Regions from separate parts of the Streptomyces sp. NBC_00390 genome, predicted to be linked through region 3. Evidence: riboswitches for the same ligand, from Rfam matches in the RefSeq annotation. Region 3 holds a riboswitch; each other region holds the start of a gene.
The links. Region 3 has a riboswitch for cobalamin ahead of OHS70_RS26325 (prenyltransferase/squalene oxidase repeat-containing protein). Riboswitches for the same ligand answer to the same signal wherever they lie in the genome.

Region 1 (7,806 bases), 3.1 Mb from region 3:
GAACGCCCGGCCTGCTCGGTCGGGTAGAAGTTGATGTCGACGACCCGGTCCAGGAAGGTCACGGCGGTGCGGACGGTCTCGTCGAGGCGCTGCCAGTCGAGGTCGCCGGACGCGAGGACGAACGCACCGAGGTTGACCGAGCCGAGGTTGCACACGGCTGTCTCGCCGTCGTCCGTGACCTCGAGGATCTCGGTGCACAGGTTCGAGGAGTGGACGACGCGGCCCGGCTCGGCGGTCTGGTTGGCGGTGCGGTTGGACGCGTCCTTGAAGGTCATCCAGCCGTTGCCGGTCTGGGCGAGGGTGCGCATCATCCGGCCGTACAGGTCGCGTGCCGCGATGGTCCTGCGGGCCAGGCCCGCTGCCTCGGCCTCGCGGTAGGCGGTGTCGAACTCCTCGCCCCACAGGTCGACCAGCCCGGGTACGTCGGCGGGCGAGAACAGCGACCAGTCGGCGTCCGCCTCGACGCGGCGCATGAACTCGTCGGGGACCCAGTGCGCGAGGTTCAGGTTGTGCGTACGCCGCGCGTCCTCACCGGTGTTGTCCCGCAGCTCGAGGAACTCCTCGATGTCCGCGTGCCAGGTCTCGAGGTAGATGGCGGCCGCGCCCTTGCGCCGGCCGCCCTGGTTCACCGCGGCGACCGAGGCGTCGAGGGTCTTCAGGAACGGCACGATGCCGTTGGAGTGCCCGTTGGTGCCGCGGATCAGGGAACCGCGGGCGCGGATACGGGAGTACGAGAGCCCGATGCCGCCGGCGTGCTTGGAGAGGCGGGCGACCTGGTGGTACCGGTCGTAGATCGAGTCGAGCTCGTCGAGCGGCGAGTCCAGCAGATAGCAGGACGACATCTGCGGGTGGCGGGTGCCGGAGTTGAAGAGCGTGGGGGAGGAGGGGAGGTAGTCGAGCCGGCTCATCAGTCCGTAGAGCGCGGCGACTTCGTCCAGGGCACGGGCCCCCCTCGCGCCGTCGGACGTGGTGTCCTCGGCGAGCCCGGCGGCCACGCGCAGCATGAAGTGCTGTGGGGTCTCGATCACCTGACGGGTGATCGGGTGGCGCAGCAGATAGCGGCTGTAGAGGGTGCGCAGCCCGAAGTAGCCGAACCGGTCGTCGGCGCCCTGGTCGATCAGGTCGTCGAGGCGGGCCATGTGCCGCGTCACGAACTCGGCCGTCCGGTCGGCGATCAGGCCTTCGCGGTGCCCCACGGCGACCGATGCGGAGAAGCACACCGCGCCCTGCCCGGCGGCCTCTTCGGCGATCGTGCGGGTCAGCAGCCGGGCGGCGAGCCGGGAGTAGGCGGGGTCCTCGGAGATCAGTCCGGCGGCGGCGTCGGTGGCGAGGGAGCGCAGTTCGGCCTCGTCGGACCCGGCGTGCCGGCCGCGCAGCGCGGCGGCGGCGACCCTGCCGGGGTCGGTGTCGGGCAGGTCGGCCGTGAGCTCGGTCAGGAGCCGCAGGAGCGCGGTCCCGGGGCCGTCGGCCGTCTGCTCGACGGTGCCTGAGGCCGGATCGGCCGGCGCGATCGTCACGTGGTGCTCCCTCGCTCGGTTCCGGACCGGCGGGGGAGGGGAAGGCCGTGCGGCGTACGTGCCGCAGCGGGCAGCACCGTGCACGGCGTCCACCGGCCCAACCGCGAGACCCGGACGTCTTGGCACCCGGGTCGGTCGAACCGGATGCACCGTCGGCAGGTCCTCGGACTTGTGGGCGCGGCAAAGTGCACCACATCACACCGTTGCGGGACAGTTCCGGATTCGCACCGGATTCCCCTGCGGCGACAGCGAGCATGAGCATACATGTGGGGGCGGCCCGTTGCGTCACCCACCACATGTTGTGTCGGTGGGTAGGTTGTTGCCCGCTTTGCTCTCGTCGTTGACGAGAGCGGGCCGCCGGTTTCCCGGCGGCCCGCTGCTCGTTGGCGGTCGGTCGGTCAGTGACCGGCGCCCGCTGTGGCCGGCGGGAGTTCGGCCTGGACGCCCGGGTCACCCGCGTCCGCCGTGTAGTCGGACGGGCTGGTCTCGTCGACGCCGTCGGGGGCCTTGGCCGCCCGCAGGACGAAGGTGAGGACCACGGTGACGACGACGTTCAGCACGAACGCGGTGAGGCCGATGTAGCCGATCTCACCGATGCCGGGGATGACATCGGACGAGCCGCCGAAGTGCTTCTGGGCCGGGGTCGCGACGCCGTACGCGGTCCAGGTGCCGTAGACCATGCCGACCGCCCAGCCGGCGATCAGCGCCCAGCGGTGGAACCAGCGGGTGAACAGACCGCCGACCAGGGCCGGGAAGGTCTGCAGGATCCATATGCCGCCCAGCAGCTGGAAGTTGATCGCGACGGTCTTGTCCATGGTCAGGACGAAGACCAGCGCGCCGACCTTCACCAGCAGCGAGACCAGCTTGGAGACCTTGGTCTCCTGCGCCGGGGTCGCATCGGGCTTGATGAAGTCCTTGTAGATGTTCCTGGTGAAAAGGTTGGCCGCGGCGATCGACATGATCGCCGCCGGTACGAGCGCGCCGATGCCGATGGCCGCGAAGGCCACACCGGCGAACCAGTCGGGGAACATGTCCTCGAACAGCTGCGGAATCGCCAGCTGGCCGTTGGCCACCTTCACACCGGCGGCGATGGCCATGAAGCCGAGCAGCGCGAGCAGGCCCAGCATCAGGGAGTACAGCGGCAGGATCGTGGTGTTGCGGCGGATCACCTCGCGGCTGCGCGAGGACAGGGTCGCGGTGATCGAGTGCGGGTACATGAAGAGCGCGAGCGCCGAGCCGAGCGCCAGCGTGGCGTAACCCCACTGGCCCAGGTCGCCCGGTACCAGTGCACCGGTCGGCTTGCCGGTCGACTCGTTGATGGTCGCGAACTTCTCGCCGGCACTGGCGAAGATCTCGTCGAAGCCGCCCAGCTTGATCGGGATGTAGATGATCGCCACCGCGATGACGATGTAGATCAGGGTGTCCTTGACGAAGGCGATGAGCGCGGGTGCACGCAGTCCGGAGGAGTACGTGTAGGCCGCGAGCACGCCGAACGCGATCAGCAGCGGCAGGTCCTTGACGAACCAGTTGGTGGTCTCGCCGCCGCCGACGCCCATGACGTCGAGCACCGCCTGGATACCGACGAGCTGCAGTGCGATGTACGGCATCGTCGCCAGAATGCCCGTGACGGCGACCGCAAGCGAGAGACCCTTCGAACCGAAGCGCCCGCGTACGAAGTCCGAGGTCGTCACATAGCCGTGCTTGTGCGACACCGACCACAGCCGCGGCAGGAAGGTGAAGATCAGCGGGTAGACGAGGATCGTGTACGGCACGGCGAAGAAGCCGGCCGCGCCGGCCGCGTAGATGGCCGCCGGGACGGCGACGAAGGTGTAGGCGGTGTACAGGTCGCCGCCGAGCAGGAACCAGGTCACCCAGGTGCCGAACGACCGGCCACCCAGGCCCCATTCGTCGAGGCTGTGCTCGTTCTCGGCCTTGCGCCAGCGCGAGGCCAGAAAGCCCATGACCGTGACGGCCACGAAGAAGAAGATGAAGACGCCGAGTGCGACGCCGTTCACGTCGTTCTTCACTGCGACGCACCTCCCTTGCGGGCGCGCTGGTCACGCTGCCACAGCTGGTACGCGACCATCGTCAGCGCGGTCGACAGCAGGACCCAGAACATCTGGTACCAGTAGAAGAACGGCATGCCGATGAACGTCGGCTCGACCTTCGCGTAGGAGCTCACCCAGAGCATGGCCACGAAGGGCGCGAGGAGGCAGAGGGCAATGACCACCCGCACCGGTGTGACGGCGGGTTGCCTTGCTTCGGGCGCTTGTGGCGGTTCGGGCGCATCGGGCGCCTCGGGCACTGCGGACATCGTTGTCTCCGTCCCCTTGCTGATCAGCTGTACCTGTAACGCGCAGGGAAATGTAGGCGAGGGTTTTGAAGCGAGTCACCCCCTGTCCGTATATCGGTACGGCAACGACTGTGTCCAGGCTCCGGGCACGGAGGGGGAAACGCGACATAGCGCCGCAACGTTTGTTGCGGCGCCATGCGGTTGACGGCGGATCAGGCAGCTGCCGGGCCGGCCGGACCCCCGGCAGGGGTGTGTGGCCGGGCCGGCGTTCAGTCCTTCGGCCGCTGCAACCTCGCCACGCTGTGCTGTTCCGGGGGGCGACCCCCGGACCCCCGGCAGGGGTGTGTGGCCGGGCCGGCGTTCAGTCCTTCGGCCGCTGCAACCTCGCCACGCTGTGCTGTTCCGGGGGGCGACCCCCGGACCCCCGGCAGGGGTGTGTGGCCGGGCCCGCGTTCAGTCCTTCGGCCGCTGCAACCTCGCCACGAACTTGTAGCGGTCGCCGCGGTAGACCGAGCGCACCCACTCCACCGGCTCGCCCTGCGCGTCCAGCGAGTGGCGCGACAGCATCAGCATCGGCAGGCCCACGTCCGTGCCGAGCAGGCCGGCTTCGCGCGGGGTGGCCAGGGAGGTCTCGATCGTCTCCTCGGCCTCGGCCAGATGGACGTCGTACACCTCCGCCAGTGCCGTGTAGAGCGAGGTGTACTTCACCAGGCTGCGGCGCAGCGCCGGGAAGCGCTTTGCCGACAGATGCGTCGTCTCGATGGCCATCGGCTCGCCGCTGGCCAGGCGCAGCCGCTCGATCCGCAGCACGCGTCCGCCGGTCGAGATGTCCAGCAGGCCGGCCAGCGTGTCGTCGGCCGTGACATATCCGATGTCCAGCAGCTGGGACGTGGGTTCCAGCCCCTGGGCGCGCATGTCCTCCGTGTACGAGGTGAGCTGCAGCGCCTGCGAGACCTTGGGCTTGGCCACGAAGGTGCCCTTGCCCTGGATACGTTCCAGCCGGCCCTCGACGACCAGTTCCTGGAGCGCTTGGCGCACCGTGGTGCGCGAGGTGTCGAACTCGGCCGCCAGCGTGCGCTCGGGCGGCACCGGCGTGCCGGGCGGCAGCGTTTCGGTCATGTCGAGCAAGTGGCGCTTGAGCCGGTAGTACTTGGGTACACGCGCGGTCCGTGTCTGGGCACCGCTCTCGTTCTCGGTGCTGCCCCCGTCCGTGGTCATGGCCCGCCTTCCCGCCTGCTGCGCTCCTGCCGTCACCGGCTCCTCCGTCTGTAGCGGCTCACATGGTGGCATGGACCGGTCGCAGGTCGTCGCCCTCCCTCAGGTGTCGGTCCGATAACGGACACGACAGCCCTTCTTATACACCCTTGACACCCCTAAAGGTCTAGGCCAAGCTCCGGGTACTGGTCTAAACCACTAAAGACCAAGTCCCAGCCCCACGAGCAGTACTCGGCGTATTTCTCCGTAGGTCTTCGCGGTGGGCGGGGAGTTGCAGAATTCCCTGAGGAGGGTGGCGTGAAGCGCAAGCTCATCGCGGCGATCGGTGTCGCGGGCATGATGGTCAGCATTGCCGCGTGTGGCTCCGACAGCGACAAGCCGGGGGACAAGGCCGGTGCCGAGGTCAAGGAGATCACGGTCTGGCTGACGGTCGACGCCCAGAACAACTGGCCCGAGCTCGTCAAGGCCGCGGATGACGCCGTGGTCAAGAAGCACCCCGGCCTCAAGGTCAAGCACGAGTACTACGGCTGGCCGGACAAGAACGCCAAGCTCGACGCCGTACTCGCCACGGACAAGGCTCCGGACGTGGTCGAGATGGGCAACACCGAGATGCTCGGCTACACGGTCAAGGGCGCCTTCGCCGAGATCGACCCCGCCAAGTTCGACCAGTCCGACGCCTGGCTGGACGGCCTCAAGGAGTCGGTCACGTACAACGGCAAGACCTACGGCGTTCCGTACTACGCCGGTGGCCGCGTGGGCAACTGGCGCAAGGACGTCGCCGCCGAGGCCGGCGTGAAGGCCACGCCGAAGACGTACGCGGAGCTGACCGCCGCCCTCGACAAGATCCAGAAGAAGAAGGGCAAGAAGTTCAGCGCCTGGTACCAGCCGTCGCCGGACTGGTACGCGGCCATGTCCTTCGTCTACGACGCGGGCGGCGCCATCGCCAAGAAGGAAGGCGACCAGTGGAAGTCGACGCTCTCGTCCCCTGAGTCCATCAAGGGCCTCAAGGAGTACAAGAACGTCCTGGACAAGTACATGAAGGCCGACAAGACCAAGGACGAGTCGGACCGCTACATCGTGTACGGCCAGGGCAACGCCGGCATGATCTTCGGCGCGGCCTGGGAAGGCGCCACCTCCGAGACCCCGGAGAACGACAAGACCGGCAAGCTCAAGGGCAACCTCGAGAACTTCGTGATGCCCGGCCCGTCCGGCAAGAACATGCCCGTCTTCCTCGGCGGCTCGGACCTGGCCATCCCGGTCAAGTCCAAGGCGCAGGGCGTCGCGGCCGAGTGGATCAACGCCTTCACCGGCGCCCAGGGCCAGAAGGGTCTGCTCGCCAAGGGCAACCTGCCCAACAACAAGACGGACCTCGCGACCCTGAAGAACGACCCGAAGACGGTCGTCCCCGCCACCGCGGCCGAGTCCAGCTGGTTCGTCCCGATGGCGCCGGGCTGGGGTCAGGTCGAGAAGGCCCAGACCCTCAAGACGATGCTCCAGGAGATCGGCACCGGCAAGAAGACGGTCGAGGAGGCCGCCAAGGCCGCGGACGCCGCGATCGACAAGGTCATCAACACCAAGTGACCGTCCCGGCAGGGCCCCGTCGGCCAACGACGGGGCCCTGCTCCCGTACAAGGAGAGGGACCGCTGAGGAGCGCCCGATGAGTGCCGCAGAGACAACCACTGCCAAGGTGCCGCCGACGCGGCGATCGACAGCCCCCAGCGCCGGCGCCGGGACCGGGGGAGCCGGCAGGCCAGGGAAACAGCGAGGCATCGGCGGCGGAGCCGCACTGCCGTGGACGCTGCTCGCGCCCTGTCTGCTCGTGCTCCTGCTGGTCCTCGGCTATCCGCTGGTCCGGCTGGTGACCCTCTCCTTCCAGAACTTCGGCCAGCCGCAGCTGTGGGGCTTCCAGGAGCCGGAGTGGGCCGGCCTCGCCAACTTCACGAAGATCCTCGGGGACGGGGAGTTCTGGGCCGTCGTGATCCGCACGGTGGTCTTCGCCGCCGGTGCGGTGATCCTCACCATGGTCCTCGGCATGCTGATAGCCCTGCTGCTGCAGCGGGTGTCCGGCTGGGTGAAGACCCTCATCAACATCGCGCTGGTGGCGAGCTGGGGCATGCCCATCATCGTTGCCACCGCGATCTTCAAGTGGCTCTTCGACACCGACTACGGGGTCCTCAACTGGCTGCTGAGCCGGCTGCCCGGGGTCGACATGAGCGGGCACAACTGGTTCGCCAGCGGTCCGCAGGGCCTCGCCGTGATCATGCTGCTGGTCGTCTGGGGCGCCGTGCCCTTCATCGTCATCACCCTCAGCGCCGGACTCACCCAGGTCCCCAAGGAGCTCGAAGAGGCCGCCCGGCTCGACGGCGCCGGTTCCTGGGGCGTGTTCCGCTACGTCACGCTGCCGGTCCTCAAGCCGATCATCGTGATGCTCACGACGCTCTCGCTGATCTGGGACATGGGCGTCTTCCCGCAGGTGTTCGTGATGCGCAACGGCCATCCCGAGGCGGAGTTCCAGCTCCTGACGACGTACTCGTACGACAAGGCCTTCGTGGTCAACGACTACGGCGGCGGCTCGGCGATCGCGCTCGTCACCGTGATCCTGCTGCTCGGGGTGGTCGCCGTCTACATGCGCCAGATGCTCAAGATCGGAGAGGTGGAGTGACCACGAACGCCGCGGCACCCGCTGCCGTACGCAGCCCCAAGGGGCCGAGGAGGAGCAGGGCGGGCTGGAATCTGCTCGGTCTGCTGGTCTTCGCCACCGCCGGTTTCCCGGTCTACTG
Region 2 (7,806 bases), 570 kb from region 3:
TGGAACACCCCGACCGGCCACCCCTGGTTCCAGGCGCGCAGCGCCAGCCCGAACGCGGCGGTCGACTTGCCCTTGCCGATGCCGGTGTGGACGAACACGAGCGGGCGGTTGCGGCGCTGGCGGGTGGTGAGCCCGTCGTCCGGTACGACGGACGGCTGTCCCTGTGGCATTAAGCGGCCCTCCTGCTGGTTGCTTGAACGCTGCGAACGTCCTTCACGAGCCCGGCGATCGAATCGGCGCGCAGCTCGTCGAGCGTGACGGCGGTTCCGCCGAGTTCCCCGGCGAGCGTGCCGGCCAGTCCGAGCCTTACGTGCCCGGCCTCGCAGTCCACGACGACGGCGGCGGTCCCGTCGGCGGCATGCAGGCGCGCGGCGCGCAGCGCGAGAGCGAACGCGTCGCCGTGCTGCCCGGCGCCGGCGGCGGCCCGCCGGGTGACCCGGTCACGCCCGGTCACGCCGGCCGCCGCTCCTCGCTCCCCGTGCGCGGGCAGCAGGCCGCCGGGGCCTGCCGCTGCCGCGAGCGGGTCCACGCCTCCCGGTCCGCCGGGCATCGCGCCCGCAGGTCCGGCCGACAGGCCGGCGAATGCCGCGAGCCCGTTGCCGCCGCCGACGGCGAGCGCGTCCGTGCCCGTGGCGCCGGTCCGCAGCCCCGGTGCACCGAGGCCGACGCCGGCCGCCGCCGCGCCTGCGGCGACGCGCGTACGCCCGCCGGCACCCGCGCCCGCCGACGCCGTGGCACGGCCGTCCGTCACCACCACCAGCAGCGGGCGACGGGACGGGTCCCGCAGGCGTTCGATGCGCAGGACGTCGTGTGCCTTCAGCAGGCCCGCCGCGAGCGGGGTGCGGCCGCCCGTCGGGAGAAGCTCCAGGCGCGCCGCGGCCGCGTCCACCGACGACGTCGGCGGCAGCGCCAGTTCCGCGTCCTTTCCGCGGAAGGTGACCAGACCGACCTTGTCGCGCCGCTGGTAGGCGTCCAGCAGCAGCGACAGCACCGCGCCCTTCACCGCGCTCATCCGCTGCCGCGCCGCCATCGACCCCGACGCGTCCACCACGAACAGCACCAGGTTCCCCTCGCGCCCCTCGCGGGTCGCCTGGCGCAGGTCGTCACGGCGGACCAGCAGGCCGGGACCGCTGCGCCCGCGCGCCCGCTGATGGGGCGCGGCGGCCTGCACCGTCGCCGCCAGATGCAGCTTGGTGAGCGCGCCTTGGGGCCGACGGGAGCCGGTCGTGCGGCCGTGCTCGGTACGCGCCCGTGAACGGCGCCCGGCCGCGCCCTCCCCGAGACCCGGCACACTCAGCACCTTCGTGCGGAAAGGCTCCGCGGCGCGCACGGGCTGCTGCTCACCGCTCCCGGCACCGGGGAGCGGGGCGGGAGCGTCCGCGTCCGCAGGGTCCGCGGGCGGCGGCTCGGTGGCCGCCGGTGCGTCCGGGCCGCTGCTCTGCGGGGGCAGCCCGCCGCCGCCGTCCGGGCCGCCGTCCGGGCCGTCTCCGTCCGGACCGGGGTCCGGATCGGGCTCCGGATCCGGGTCGGCCTCGTCCTCGCCGAACTGCTCCAGCGTCTCGTCGAGCTTGTCCTCGTCGAGGCCCGGTGCGTCGAACGGAGCCCGCCGCCTGCGGTGCGGCAGCGCCAGCAGCGCCGCCTGGCGAACGTCCTCCTCCGCGACGTCCGTACGCCCCGCCCACGCCGCCAGCGCCGTCGCCGTCCGGGCCATCACGATGTCCGCGCGCATGCCGTCCACCTCGAACGCCGCACAGGTCGCAGCGATCTGACGCAGCACCACATCACCGAGCCGCACGGTGGGCAGCAGCTCCCGTGCGGCCACGATGCGGTCGCGCAGCGCCGTCTCCTCGTCCGCCCAGCGCGCCGCGAAGGCGGCGGAGTCGTCGTCGTACGCGAGCCTGCGCCGCACGACCTCCACCCGCTGGTCCGGGTCCCGCGACGCGGCGACCTCCACCGTCAGTCCGAACCGGTCCAGCAACTGCGGCCGCAGCTCGCCCTCTTCGGGGTTCATGGTCCCGACGAGGAGGAAGCGCGAGGCGTGCCGTACGGAGACGCCTTCACGCTCCACGTACGAGGCGCCCATCGCAGCGGCGTCCAGCAGAAGGTCGACCAGATGGTCATGGAGCAGATTGACTTCGTCGACGTACAGGATCCCGCGGTGCGCGCCGGCCAGCAGGCCCGGCTCGAAGGCCTTCACGCCGTCCGCCAGCGCCCGCTCGATGTCCAGCGCACCGACGAGCCGGTCCTCCGACGCGCCGACCGGCAGCTCGACCATCGCTGTCGGCCTTCTCGCCCCCGGTCCGACCTCGTGTGGCCCGTCAGGGCAGGTGAGGTCGGGCGCAGCCGGGTCGCAGGAGAAGCGGCAGCCGCTGACGACGTCCATGGGAGGCAGCAACGCTGTGAGCCCGCGCACGATCGTCGACTTCGCGGTGCCCTTCTCGCCGCGGACGAGTACACCGCCGATGGCCGGTGAGACGGCATTGAGCAGCAGACTCAGCCGCATGTCGTCCATGCCGACGACTGCGGTGAACGGGTAAGGGACCGATGCCATTAACGAGTACCCCCTTCGAGGGACGTGCTGTGATCGGGCGTGTCAGGGGTGCTGCGCCAGGAGACGACGAGGCACTGGCGCGGATGTGCCCGGGACGGTGAAGAGCACGGCCGTACGGGCTCCGCGTTCCCCGCGTGTGCCGGGACACCGCGAACGGGGGCGGTGTCCCCGGGACGCATGGCCCGCCCCCGCCTCACGGCGCACCCGGCGCAATGAACGGCAGCCCGGCCGGGGGCCCCTGGTCGATCAGCCGCAGCAGCGCGTCCGTGTCGGCATGCTCCTCGATCAGGTCGCCGAGCCGGTCCAGCTGTTCCTCGCGCAGCGAGCCGAAGCTCGTGTCGGGCGCGGGCACGAACCGGCGCCCCGCCGCCGCGGCCACGTCCCGCAGGAACGCCCGCCGGAAGGCGTCGCTCTCCAGCGAACCGTGCCAGTGGGTGCCCCACACGGATCCCACCCGGCACCCGTCCAAGAAGGGTTCGCCGCCGAGGACTTCGGCGACGCCGTGGTGGATCTCGTACCCCTCGACCCGTTCGCCGAGAGCCTCGCCCACCGGTCTGGCCAGGGTCTTCCCGGGCGCGAACCGTACCCGTACCGGCAGCAGTCCGAGCCCCTCGACCTCCCCGGCCTTCGACTCGACGTCGTCCTCGATGCGTTCACCCAGCGCCTGGAAGCCGCCGCAGATGCCGAGCACCGGCAGGCCCGCCGCCGCGCGCCGCCCGATCGCGTCGGCGAGTCCCCGCTCACGCAGCCAGCCGAGCGCCCTCACCGTCCCGCGCGTGCCGGGCACGACCACGAGGTCGGCGTCGACGAGCTCCTCGGCACGGTCCACGAACCGCACCACCACGCCCGGTTCGGCCGCCAGCGCGTCCACGTCCGTGAAGTTGGACATCAACGGCACCGCGCACACGGCGACCCGCAGCACGTCCTCGCCGAACGGCGGCGCGACCACCGACTCGCGCACGGCGCCCCGCAGGGACACCCGCAGCCCGTCCTCCTCGTCGATGCCGAGCCCGTGCGCGTACGGCAGCACACCGAACGTCCGCCGTCCGGTCAGCCCGAGCAGCATGTCCAGGCCGGGCTCCAGAAGGGTCACATCGCCGCGGAACTTGTTCACGAGATAGCCCGCGATCAGCTCCTGGTCCTCCGGCGCCAGCAGCGCCGTCGTACCGAAGAACTGCGCGAACACCCCGCCCCGGTCGATGTCCCCGACCACCAGCACCGGCAGCCGGGCCGCCCGCGCGATGCCCATGTTCACGATGTCCGTGCGCCGCAGATTGATCTCGGCCGGGCTGCCCGCCCCCTCGCAGATCACGGCGTCATACGTGCCCCGCAGCTCCTCCAGGCACGCCATGACGGGCTCGAACAGCTCGCGCTGTCTGCCTCCGTGGTAGCCGCGGGCGCTCAGCTCGCCGACCGGCTTGCCCATCAGCACCACCTGGCTGGAGCGGTCGCTGCCCGGCTTCAGGAGCACGGGGTTCATCAGCGCGCTGGGCTCCACACGCGCGGCCTGGGCCTGCATGGCCTGGGCCCGCCCGATCTCCGCCCCCTCGCGGGTCACGAACGAATTGAGCGACATGTTCTGGCCCTTGAAGGGCGCGACCTTCACGCCCTGCCGTACCAGCCACCGGCAGATACCGGCGGTGACGACACTCTTGCCCGCGTCCGACGTGGTGCCCGCGACCAGCAGGCCCCCGCCTCTGCGTGCGCTCCCGCTCATCCCCGCCCCTTCCCGGCACCGCGGCGCCCCGCCCTCTCGGCGCGGGCGGCCGGCGCCGCTCCGTACGCCAGGCGGACGCCCGCGCCGACTGCGAGAGCCAGCACACCGACCCGCCGCGACAGCCGCACAGCCCGCTCGATGTCCGCGAACTCCACCGGCCGCCCGGAGCCGCCCAGCACCGGGCGGTGCTCGGTCCGGCCGCCGTACGACAGGGTCCCGCCCAGCCGTACGCCGAGCGCCCCGGCGAACGCCGCCTCGACCGGGCCCGCGTTGGGGCTCGGATGCTTCGCGGCGTCGGCCCGCCATGCCCGCACGGCTCCGCGCGGATCGCCGCCGGCGACGACCGCGAGCCCGGCGGTGAGCCGTGCCCCCGGCCAGCCGACCAGATCGTCCAGGCGCGCCGACGCCCACCCGAACCTGAGGTACCGCGGCGACTTGTGCCCCACCATCGCGTCCAGGGTGTTCACCGCCCGGAAGCCCACCAGGCCCGGCACTCCCGCGAGCGCGCCCCACACCAGGGCGCCGACGACCGCGTCGGAGGTGTTCTCGGCCACGGATTCGACCACGGCACGGGCGATCTGCTGCTCGTCCAGGGAGTGGGGATCGCGTCCGCACAGATGCGGCAGCCGCTCGCGCGCGACCTCTACGTCCCCGGCGGCGAGCGCGCCCCCGATGGCCCGCGCCTCGCGGCCGAGCGTGGTGCCGCCGACGACGGCCCAGGTGGCGGCGGCGGTCAGGGCGACGGACGCGGTACGGGAACGGCGCGCGGCCCGGGCTGCCAGCGCGCCCAGGGCGACGGCACCTCCGGCGCACACCGCGGTGTGCAGCGCGCCGCGGCCCCGGTGGTCACGCCACAGGACATGTTCGACGGCGCCCGCGGCGCGCCCGAAGGCGGCGACGGGGTGTCCCCGGCGGGGATCGCCGAGCAGCAGATCGACGACGAGGCCCGCGGTGGCGCCGTACACGAATACACGGTCGGCACGCATGGGTTCAGCGACCCCTTGCGCGGTGGATCTGCCCGCGGACGGACCGGGCGGACACGGCTGAACCGCAGCCAGACATGGCGATGAGTCCTCACTCAGGGTCCGCGCCCTGGTTCGACGTGACCGGCGGTGAGAGTTCCTGGCTCCCCGGGGACTGCTCCCCGGGTGACAGTGGCGGGACCGCGCCGGATTCGCACCGGACTTCCTCTGCTGCCGCCGTAGATGGCCCCGGCAGTCCACCACGCGCGCGAACGCCCGTCAACTCACCCTTGACCTGCGGCGGGACAGTGTGCCGAGCCCCACACCGGGCACTGCACCCCGCCCTGCACCGAACCTCGCGCCGAGGCGGGTGCCGGGGCATGCGCCGACGACGGAAAGGCCGGTCACGGTCCACCCGGGGGTGGACCGTGACCGGCCTTCACTGCACGTGCGCTGCCGTCAGCTGACGATCAGATAGATCCCGTACGCCACGGCCGCGGCGCAGAGTGCGAAGCAGGCGTAGGCGCCGGTGCGGGCCAGTGCCGCGGACCCGCCGCCGGAGGCCGCGGCCTCCTGCTTGCTCAGGCCCACGACGCCCAGGGTGAACAGGCCCACCAGAGCGACGGTGGCGAGGAGACTCACGCCGAAGACGGAGCCGAGAGCTGCCCAGTCGATTTTCATACTGCTGATTCCTTACACCGAGGCCGGGCTGCCGGCCGGCTCGGCCGGGGGAGCGGCCGGGGCGGGGATGGTGGTCTTGATGTCCTGCGCGGGGGTCCCCGCGGGGGGCGGGATGACGGCCGCGATGGCGGTGGTGACGACGCCCGCGGGCTCGTCGGCCTCGATGTCGTTGACGTTGTTGTGGTCGATGACCTGGCGGCGGGAGATGAACCAGATCGCGACACAGGAGGCGATCAGGAAGGCGGCGACGGTCGCGACACCCCAGTCACCCTGCTGGGTGACGAATTCCGAGCCCGCCGCGACGAGGCCTGCGGCCGGAAGGGTCAGACCCCAGGCGACGAACATCCGGGTCGCGGTGGACCAGCGGACGACCCCGCCCTTGCGGCCGAGGCCCGCGCCCATCACCGCGCCGGAGCACGAGTGCGTGGTCGACAGGGAGAAACCGAGGTTGGAGGAGGCGAGGATGACGCTGGCCGCGCTGGTCTGGGCGGCGAAGCCCTGCTGCGGCTGGAGGTCGGTGAGGCCCTTGCCCATGGTGCGGATGATGCGCCAGCCGCCGAGGTACGTGCCGAGCGCGATCGCGAGACCGGCGGAGACGATGACCCACAGCGGGGGGTTGGAACCCGGGGCGATCACATTGCCGGCGACGAGGGCCAGCGTGATGATGCCCATCGTCTTCTGGGCGTCGTTCGTGCCGTGCGCGAGGGAGACGAGACCGGCCGAGGTGATCTGGCCGGCGCGGTAGCCCTTGGCGGTGGCGCCGGCGTCGGCGTTCTTGCCGAGCTTGTACGTCAGCCGGGTGGCCACCATCGCGCCGATGCCCGCGACGAGCGGGGCGGCGATGGCCGGTATCAGCACCTTGGTGACGACGACGCTTCCGTTGACGCCACCGAAGCCGACCGATGCGACCGTGGCGCCGATCAGACCGCCCATGAGTGCGTGGGACGAGCTGGAGGGCAGACCGACCAGCCAGGTCATCAGATTCCAGAGAATGGCGCCGACGAGCGCCGCGAAGATGACTTCCGGCGTGATGCCTGAGTCGTCGACGAGACCGCTGGAGATCGTCTTGGCGACCTCCACCGACATGAAAGCACCGACGAGGTTGAGCACGGCGGACATGGCGACCGCCGTCTTGGGCTTCAGTGCGCCGGTCGAGATGGTCGTCGCCATCGCGTTGGCGGTGTCGTGGAAACCGTTCGTGAAATCGAACACGAGAGCTGTCACGATCACGATCGCGAGCAGCAGTGTGATGTGTTCCATTTAACCCAGGCAATCGTTTGACGTCATTGGCTGGCCGACCGTAGGCAACCTGGATGAACGGAAGGTGAACTGGGCCCGGCGGTGCAGTGTCCGCAAGTGAGTAGAAGTGGTTCCGCTTATGAAGGTGGGGCTCGGCTGCGGTCGCCGAAAGCCCGTGGAATCCGTTCGAAACGGGCCCCGTGCGGGCGATCGTGGTGCCCCGGTGCACGCCTCCGCCGGCTGCCGGTGACTGAGAGGATCGTCACATGACGGAACAGGGGCGGCAGGACGCGCAGGACGCGATCGACCGGGCATGGCGGGACCTCGTGACAACCGCCCGCAGGACGGCGGCCGAGGGTCTGGTGGTCGGCACCTCGGGCAATGTCTCGGTACGGGTCGGGGAGACCGTCCTTGTCACCCCGAGCGGGGTCCCCTACGACAGGCTCACCCCCGCGGACGCCGTCGGTGTCGATCTCGACGGCGGCCGGCTCTTCGGCGACCTGGCGCCCACCAGCGAGCTGCCGCTGCATCTTGAGGTGTACCGCCATACCGGCGCAGGCGCCGTGGTGCACACCCACGCCGTGCATGCCACCGCGGTCTCCACCCTCGTCCCCGAGCTCCCGACCATCCACTACATGACCGCCGCACTCGGCGGC
Region 3 (7,806 bases):
GCGATCTGTGCGACGGCCCTGATGCCTCCGGTGGGGCGGCCGCGCAGCCGGCGTGCGGTGCGCAGCCGGAAGACGTCGGCGACCAGGTTGGGTGCGAAGGTCATGGCGACGACGACGGCGACGCCGGCCTCGTACAGCGCGCCGGGAAGGGACTTGAGCAGCCGGGCGGGGTTGGCGAGGGCGTTGGCGGCGCCGACGCAGATGAGGAGAGTGGCGAGCTTGGCCCCGTCGTACAGCGCGAACACCAGCTGCTCCGCGTGCACGCGCCCGCCGATCCGTACCCCCTGCGCCCAGTCGGGCAAGGGCACTTCGGGAAGCGTGAGCAGCGGGTGCGTGCCCGCGATGGGGGAGCCGAGCGCGACGGAGAAGACCACGCGGACGGCGATGACGAACAGCCCGAGCTTGACGAACGCACCGTAGGACCGGGCCCAGGGAGCGTCGGTGCGGCGGGCCGCCACGACGTACCCGGCGACGCCGACGAGCAGTCCGAGCAGCAGCGGATTCGCGGTCCGCGACGCGCCCACGGCAAGCCCGAGCGCCCACACCCACCAGGCCCCGGCATGCAGGGCGTTGCTGCGAGTGGCCTCGGGCGCGCGCAGCCGGCCGAGGAGACGACCGCCCGGGTAGCCGCCGACCCAGGTCCCGGCAGAGGAGGAGCGGCTCGTGCCTGCGCGCCGCGTGCGCCCGGCCGAGCTGTCGGCCGCGGGCGGAAGTGCATCCGCGACGCGCCCGCTGGTGGAAACGGCCTCGCGCTGCGCGGCCCGGCGCGCCGGGCCGGACGGGTCGTGCGGCCTTGGGGCAGGCGCAGGCGTCATGGGGTGCGCCGGCGGCGGGACTGCCACAGTGCCGCCACGCCCAGACCCAGTACCGCCGCGATGCCCGCCACGACACCGAGCGACGGGCCGCCGCCCGAGTCGTCCTTCGCATCCCGTGACGGGGGCTCCTGCGCCGAGACCTGCTCGCCGCAGCCCGACTTCGGGTAGCCGGAGATCGCGCACAGCAGCGCCTGGCTGTTGTAGCGCAGCGGTTTCGCCACCGCCGCGAGCGCCTCCGCGCTCGTCGCGCCGTCTGCGACCTGCGCGCACGCCGTGCGCAGCGCGGGCGGGGCCTCGCCCTGAGGGGCGTCGCCCGCCGTGCCGGGGTCGATGACGAGCGCGATCCGCTTCGTGCCGGCCTTCGCCGGGGTCTTCGCGCATATCGCCGCGAAGTCCGGGCCCCGGCGCGGCTGCGCCGAGTCCCCGCTGTCCTCGCTCACCGAGAACCGGAACCCGTTCACGGACCCGTCGGCGGGCTGCGCCGTGGCCGGGCCCTCGGTGGCGTACGTCCACTTCGCCCCGCTGCTCTGCCAGAACGACCAGTAGCGGTAGCCGGCCGCCTGTGCGGGCGCAGCGCTCAGCACCGTGAGGACGGCGCCGAGCACGAGCACCAGGAAACGCGTGCGCATCACTGCCGCGGCTTCCTGCGGCCGCTGATCAGGAAGCCGGCGCCGACACTGGCGACGAAGATCGCGCCCACGATCCACCACATGGACAGGGACTCGGACTCCTCACCCTTCTTCTCGTCACGCGAGGAGGGGGCGGGCGACGGCGACGCCTTCTTCGGCGCGGGGCCCGTCGCGTTGAGCGCGGTCACCAGGTTCTGGCCGCCGAAGTCGGCCGGGTCGGCGCCGGCCGCGTGAGCCGCGAAGATCAGCTGGGCATAGGCGGCGGGGCCGCTCTCCTTGGCCCAGGCGGAAGCGTTCTGCTCCAGCCACGTCAGCGGCTTCTTCGCCTGCTCGGTCAGGCCCTGTGCGGTCAGTGCGACGACCGCGTCCGCCGTGTTCCCGAAGTCCGGCTCGGGCGCCGAGTCCTCGGCGCCCGGCATCGGCGGCGTGTTGAAGTACCCGGTCTTGGCAAGCCCGTTCGCGAGGTACGCCGCACCGTTGTGGGCCGCGCCCTCGATCGTCGTCGCCTTCTCGCAGGCCGTGCCCTTGCCGTCCTTCGTGCCCGCCGTCACGACGAGGCCCTTGCCGTGCGCGCCGAGCACCGCGGCAGCGGTGGAGTCGGCGACGATGCCGGGGCTCTTGACCTGGTACACGAACGCCCCGCCGTCCTTGCCGCCGCACGGCTTGGCGAACGTCAGGAGCGCGTCGTACGGAGTCTTGCCGCCCTTCGACGTCACGTCGGCCGGCCCCAGACCGGCCGCGGCGAGCGCGCCGATGACGATGGAGGTGGAGTTCGCGTCGGAGGCCCCGCCCGGGTTGTAGCCCCAGCCGCCGTCCTTGTTCTGTACGGACTTCAGCCAGCCGACCGTCTTGTCCACGGCGGCGTCCTGCCCGCCGAGCGCGGCGAGCGCCTGCACGGCGGCGGCGCTCGCGTTGGTGTCCAGCGGAAGCTTGGCGTCGCACGCCTTCGCCGCGTCGGCACGGTACGAGGGGAAGCCGCCGTCCGCGCACTGCTGCCCGGTCAGCCAGTCCACGGCCGCCTCGGCGGGCACGAAACCGGCCGTGTCCTGGGCGAGCAGCGCCAGCGACTGCCGCCAGACACCGTCGTACGTGGGGTCGCCCGTGCCGTACAGGCCGGACGGCAGCGCGGCGGACGGGGTGGGGCTCGGCGCGGCGAAGGCGGCCGGTACCACCGCCAGTCCGAGCACGGCGGAGACGGCGAGTGCTGCTGCGCAGCGGCGAACGGTGGTCATGGCGGGTGGTGCCTCTCCTGCTTCAGGGCCGGGCGCAGGCACACTGAGGCACCAGGCTCGGCTCCGTATCCCTCGACGGTGCCGGCCACCGGGCGGGTCCCGGTGGGCACGAGCCGGTCATGAACGCGTACGAGGCATTCCGACTCACCGCCGGTGACGGCGGCTCACGGTTGCGGGTCAGTGCCGGATTTGCACCGGCTTCCCCCCGTACGGGCATGATGACGACATGGTTACTGTACCGGCCGGTCACCGGGCGGCGGCGGGGCGCAGGTCACAGGGCAAGGTCACGGTTCGGACGCCACGTACAGGTCGGGTGCGCTGCCCGGCACCGCCTCCGCGCGGCCGAGCTTCACGAGCCTGCGCAGATGGGCCTCCGCCTCCGAGACCGCGATGTTGCGCGAGCCGTAGGGGATCTCGTCCCAAGGCCGGTTCCACTCCATCCGCTCGGCGACCTGCCACGGGGTGAGCGGCCGCGCCAGCAGGGCGAGCAGGCCGGCCAGGCGCTCCTCGTGGTGGACGAGCAGCTCCCTGACCCGGCCGGCCGCATCGGTGAAGGCGTGCTGGTGCGCGGGGAGCACCTCGGCGGGGGCGAGGCGGCCGATGCGCTCGAGCGAGTCGAGGTAGTCGCCGAGGGGGTCGGTGACGGTGGCGTCGTCCGGGTCCTCGTACAGGCCGATGTGCGGGGTGATCTCGGGGAGGAGATGGTCGCCGGAGAAGAGCCGGCCGTTGCCGGCGAGCCGGGCCGGATGGGTCTCCTCGAGGTGCAGGCAGACATGGCCGGGGGTGTGGCCGGGGGTCCATAGGGCGCGCAGCCTGCGGCCGGCGAGGCCGAGCAGCTCGCCAGGGACGATCTCCCGGTCGGGCAGGGCCGCGCGCAGCCCGGGGAGGCTGCCCGTGTGCCCGGCGGCGCGGGCGGCGTGCAGCGGGGCGGTGTGCTCCTCGGGGGCGCCGGCGCGGGTGAGCTTGTCGGCCAGGTAGTCGAGCCACAGCCCCGGCTCGGCCTCCCGGGTGCGGCGCACCACCATGGCGTCGGCGGCGTGCATCGCGATCCAGGCGCCGGACGCCTCCCGGACCCGCCCGGACAGGCCGTGGTGGTCGGGGTGGTGGTGGGTGACGACGACACCGTGGACCTCGGCGACCGAGGTGCCGCACGCGGTCAGGCCGGCGGTGAGGGTGTCCCAGGACGCGGGGTCGTCCCAGCCGGTGTCGATGAGGACGGGTCCGCGGTCGGTGTCGAGCAGATGGACCAGGGTGTGCCCGAGGGGGTTGTCCGGAATGGGCACCCGGAGGGAGCGCACGCCACCGCCGTGGTCGGTCACGTGGGGGTCGGTCGTCCGGGTGGTGGAGGAACGGCCTTCCGGCGCGCTCGTCCGTTCGCCTCTCGGCTCGTGTCCCGCTTCGTCCTTCGTCGACGGCACGCCCGTTGCCCCCCTGTGGTCACGTGGAACTGATGCACCGTCAGGATGGCGTGCGGGGGCGCCGCAGGGAAGCCCTTGCGGAAATGTCCGCAAGGGGTGAACCGGCTCCGGCCGGCCTGCCGCAGTCTCCGTCGAAGTTCCACCATTCGGGTCCTCGGCCGCACCGGCCGGGAACCTGCGCGCAGTTACCGGCCGGTGACGCCCGGCGTCCCGCCGGTGACACCGGCCCACTCACTGTCCACCTCCGCCAGCGAAGCCCGTAACTGCTCCTGCAGCTGCGGGTGTTCTGCCGCTCGCTCCAGGGCCAGTGCCGCACGGAACTCCCGTCGTGCCCGTGCCGCCGCTCCTGCCGCCGCGTACGACTGACCCAGGCGGCGGCGGATCTCCATCTCGAGCCGCGTGCGGTGCGGCTCCGAACGCCGCGAGATGCCCGCGTGCAGCGCCAGCGCCTGGCGATGGCGGCGTTCCGCCTCCGCAAGGTCGTCCGCGACCGATCCCAGCCGTGTCAGCGTCAACGCCAGCAACAGCGGGTCGCCGGCCTCACGCAGCAGTTCCTCACCCCGCAGCAGCACCGCCCGCGCCTCCGCCCGTTCGCCGAGCGCCGCATGCCCGTCCGCAAGGGAGAGCAGGCGCTGACTGATCGGCATCGGGCGGCCGTTGCGCTCCGCCGCGGCGAGCGCCGCCCGCGCGTCGGCAAACGCTGTTTGCACCTCCCCCCGCATGAAGCGGCTCATCGACCGCATCGCCAGCGCCAGCGACACTCCCCACTCGTCGCCGGCCCGTTCCAGGACCGGCAGCACCTCGTCGGTGGTGGCCGCCACCGCGTCGTACCGCCCCGGCAGGAAGTCCTGGATGGCCAGACCGAGCAGAGGCTGGGCCGCCAATGTCTCGTCGCCGCTCTCGCGGGCGCACTCCAGCCCCTGCCGGAACCAGTCCCCACCCTGCGCGGTCCGGCCCTGTTGGTAGTCCAGCAGCCCGAGCGACGCCGTCACCAGGACCCGCAGCGCAGGGTCCCCGGTCCGCTCCGCGGCTTGCAGCGCCGTCGTCAGCGCCGCACGTCCCTCGTCGTAGCGGTCGTGGTGGAGGAAGTAGTCCCGCAGCGCCACCCCCAGCTGTGTCGCCAGAATGTCCTCGCCGTGCGCCACCGCATACCCCGGCACGTCCGCCAGGTCCGGCCCCGCCCCGTCGAGCCATCGCGCCGCGTCCCGCGCGGAGTCGAACCGCTGCGGGGCCCCGTCCGGTGCCCGGCCGTCGTCACCGGTGAGCCGGCCCGCCTGCACATACAGCTCCAGTACCTGCCGGCGGGCCTGCGCCGTCTCCTCGGGCCGGGCGTCGGCCAGCTTCCGGGCGTGGACCCGCACGAGGTCGTGGAGGCGATACCGCCCGGGGCCGGGTTGCAGCACCAGGCTCGCGTCGTACAGCTCCTCCAGCACGAGCTCCGCCTCGTCGACGCCCACACCGAGCATCACCGCCGGCGTCCACGCGTCGAACTCAGGCGTCGGCGCATGCCCGAGCAGCCGGAACGCCCGCTGCCGGGCCTCACTCAACTGCTCGTAGGACATGTGGAAAGCGGCCTCCACGCTGCGGTCCCCGGCGCTCAGCTCGCCCAGCCGCCGCTCCTCCGTTGCCATCCGCGCCGCCAGGTGGGCCGGCGACCACGACGGCCGGTGCTGCAGCCGCGCGCCCGCGATCCGCAGGGCCAGCGGCAGGCCCCCGCACAGCCGCGCCAGGTCGGTGACCGCCTCGGGGTCGGCGTCGGTGCGCGCCTCGCCGATCAGCCGGCGCAGCAGACCGATCGAGTCGGTGGCCGGCAGTGGGTCCAGGGTCACGCACCGGTCCGCGTCCAGTCCGGTCAGCCTGCGCCGTCCCGCCACCAGCACGCGGCTGCCCGGACCGGCAGGCAGCAGTGGCCGCACCTGCGCGGCGCTTCCCACGTCGTCGAGCACGAGCAGCAGCCGCAGCCCGCTGGTGGCGTCGCGCCATGAGGCGATCAGGTCGTCGCGATCCTGGGGCACGTCCGCGTCGGCCATGCCGAGCGTGCGCAGCAGCCGCTGGAGCAGCCGCTTCGTCAAAGGCCGGTCGGCCGCCGGTGAGTGGTGCGTGAGCCGATCGAGGAAGAGGACGCCGTCCGGGTGCTGGGGGCGAAGCGTCCACGCCGCGTGCACCAGCAGCGACGTCTTTCCGACCCCGGCAGGCCCGTCCACCGTCGCGACGGTGACGGCGTCCTGGGGGGCGGGCGCGGTCAGTGCGGCGACCTCCGCGAGACGGCCGACCAACTTACCCGCGTTTCCAGGCAGTTCATTCACCGTGCGATGCGGCCGGACCCGCGCGGACACCGGCGGCGGCGATGTCCGGGGACGCCGCGAGGCAGCTGCCACGGGGGCCATCGAGGCGGGTGCCGCGTCCGGGACGACAGAGCTGTCGGCGGTGGCCGAGCCGCCGACCACGGCCGTGTCGTCGTGACGGAGCACTGCCGCGTGCAGGTCCCGCAGGGCCGCGGACGGTGCCGTCCCCAACTCCTGTCGCAACCGCCGCCGCAGCCCTTCGTACGCGGCGAGCGCCTCGCCCTGCCGGCCCGTGCCGTACAGCGCCCGGATCCTCAGCGCCAGCACCTGCTCGTCCAGCGGATGAGCGGCGTCCGGGGAAGCCAGGTCTGCGAGGACCTCGCTGCCGCGGCCGAGCCGCAGCAGACACTCCAGCCGCTGCTGCTGCAAGGACCGGCGCTCGATCAGCAGCCGCTGCCGTTCCCCGAGCGCAAACGGGCCGGGCAGCCCCGCGAGCGGTTCCCCGCGGAACAGGCGCAGGCCCTGCTCAGCGGAGGCCAGCGCCCCCGATGGGTCACCGGAGTCCAGCAGCCGGCTTGTCCCCGCGGCGAGTTCGGCCAGGCGCGCGGTGTCGAGGCGGACCGGTGCGGCCAAGCGGTAGCCGCCCGACCCGCCGCGGATCACCGATTCGTCCTGCCCCGCACCCGGCACGTCAAGGGCCTGCCGCAGCGCGTACACGTAGCTGGGCAGGACCCGCCGGCCCGTCCGCGGCGGCCGTTCGCCCCACACTCCGTCGATCAACTGCTCGTGGCTGACCAGCCGGCCGCCGCGCAGCGCCAGCGCCGTCAGCACCGCCTGCCGGCGGGCCGGGCCGATGGACGCCTCCCGGCCGCCGCGCCGTGCCTGCACCGGGCCGAGTAACGCGATGTGCAGCTCCTCCGGCAGCGCCCCCATGGCCATCCGACCCCCTGGGTCATCACGGATCATCAGAATTTCATCGCTATTGCAGCGGCGTCCACCACCGTTGGCAAGTCAGCGCAGGAACCGCGGCGTTGCGGTGCCGTACGGGGGGCGGCACCGCACGCCGCGGCCTGCGACCCGGCGCCGCGCGCCCGGCCCACGGAGGTGCCATGACCCCTGAGGTTGCGCTGCTCCTGGGCCGCTGCGGCCTCGTTCTGTACGGCCTGGCCGACGGCAGCTGCCGGATCTGCATTGCCGGCGGTCCGGTCGTCGGCCGGGTCGAAGGCGGCGCGGGTGCCTGGAGCGCCCGGGCGCGGCGGCACGACGGCCGTCACGTCCTGGTCGCCACCGACCTGCCCAGCCGGAACGCGGCGGTGTGCGCGGTCGCCGATCACGCCGTGTGGGAGGACCTGGCAGGGGTCCGTCCCGCCGAGACGACACGGAGGTATCACATGACGAGCATGAAGCGGCGCCACCTGTGGAGCCTG

Region 1: another riboswitch for cobalamin. It lies ahead of OHS70_RS12150 (ribonucleoside-diphosphate reductase subunit alpha); the one in region 3 lies ahead of OHS70_RS26325 (prenyltransferase/squalene oxidase repeat-containing protein).
Region 2: another riboswitch for cobalamin. It lies ahead of OHS70_RS28925 (cobalamin biosynthesis protein); the one in region 3 lies ahead of OHS70_RS26325 (prenyltransferase/squalene oxidase repeat-containing protein).

Annotation. Positions count from the first base shown of each region.
Region 1 covers NZ_CP107945.1:2,908,661-2,916,466, reverse strand. Annotated here, with positions in the region: gene OHS70_RS12150 (ribonucleoside-diphosphate reductase subunit alpha) at 1-1,517, opposite strand, end outside; cobalamin riboswitch at 1,655-1,779, opposite strand; gene mctP (monocarboxylate uptake permease MctP) at 1,916-3,544, opposite strand; gene OHS70_RS12140 (DUF3311 domain-containing protein) at 3,541-3,831, opposite strand; gene OHS70_RS12135 (GntR family transcriptional regulator) at 4,264-5,028, opposite strand; gene OHS70_RS12130 (extracellular solute-binding protein) at 5,323-6,606, shown strand; gene OHS70_RS12125 (carbohydrate ABC transporter permease) at 6,684-7,688, shown strand; gene OHS70_RS12120 (carbohydrate ABC transporter permease) at 7,685-7,806, shown strand, end outside.
Region 2 covers NZ_CP107945.1:6,540,196-6,548,001, forward strand. Annotated here, with positions in the region: gene cobO (cob(I)yrinic acid a,c-diamide adenosyltransferase) at 1-170, opposite strand, end outside; gene OHS70_RS28915 (putative cobaltochelatase) at 170-2,551, opposite strand; gene OHS70_RS28920 (cobyric acid synthase) at 2,745-4,268, opposite strand; gene OHS70_RS28925 (cobalamin biosynthesis protein) at 4,265-5,254, opposite strand; cobalamin riboswitch at 5,363-5,507, opposite strand; gene OHS70_RS28930 (hypothetical protein) at 5,690-5,911, opposite strand; gene OHS70_RS28935 (inorganic phosphate transporter) at 5,924-7,171, opposite strand; gene OHS70_RS28940 (class II aldolase/adducin family protein) at 7,417-7,806, shown strand, end outside.
Region 3 covers NZ_CP107945.1:5,973,459-5,981,264, forward strand. Annotated here, with positions in the region: gene OHS70_RS26315 (energy-coupling factor transporter transmembrane component T) at 1-815, opposite strand, end outside; gene OHS70_RS26320 (SCO2322 family protein) at 812-1,444, opposite strand; gene OHS70_RS26325 (prenyltransferase/squalene oxidase repeat-containing protein) at 1,444-2,676, opposite strand; cobalamin riboswitch at 2,751-2,910, opposite strand; gene OHS70_RS26330 (MBL fold metallo-hydrolase) at 2,961-3,995, opposite strand; gene OHS70_RS26335 (AfsR/SARP family transcriptional regulator) at 4,280-7,318, opposite strand; gene OHS70_RS26340 (hypothetical protein) at 7,489-7,806, shown strand, end outside.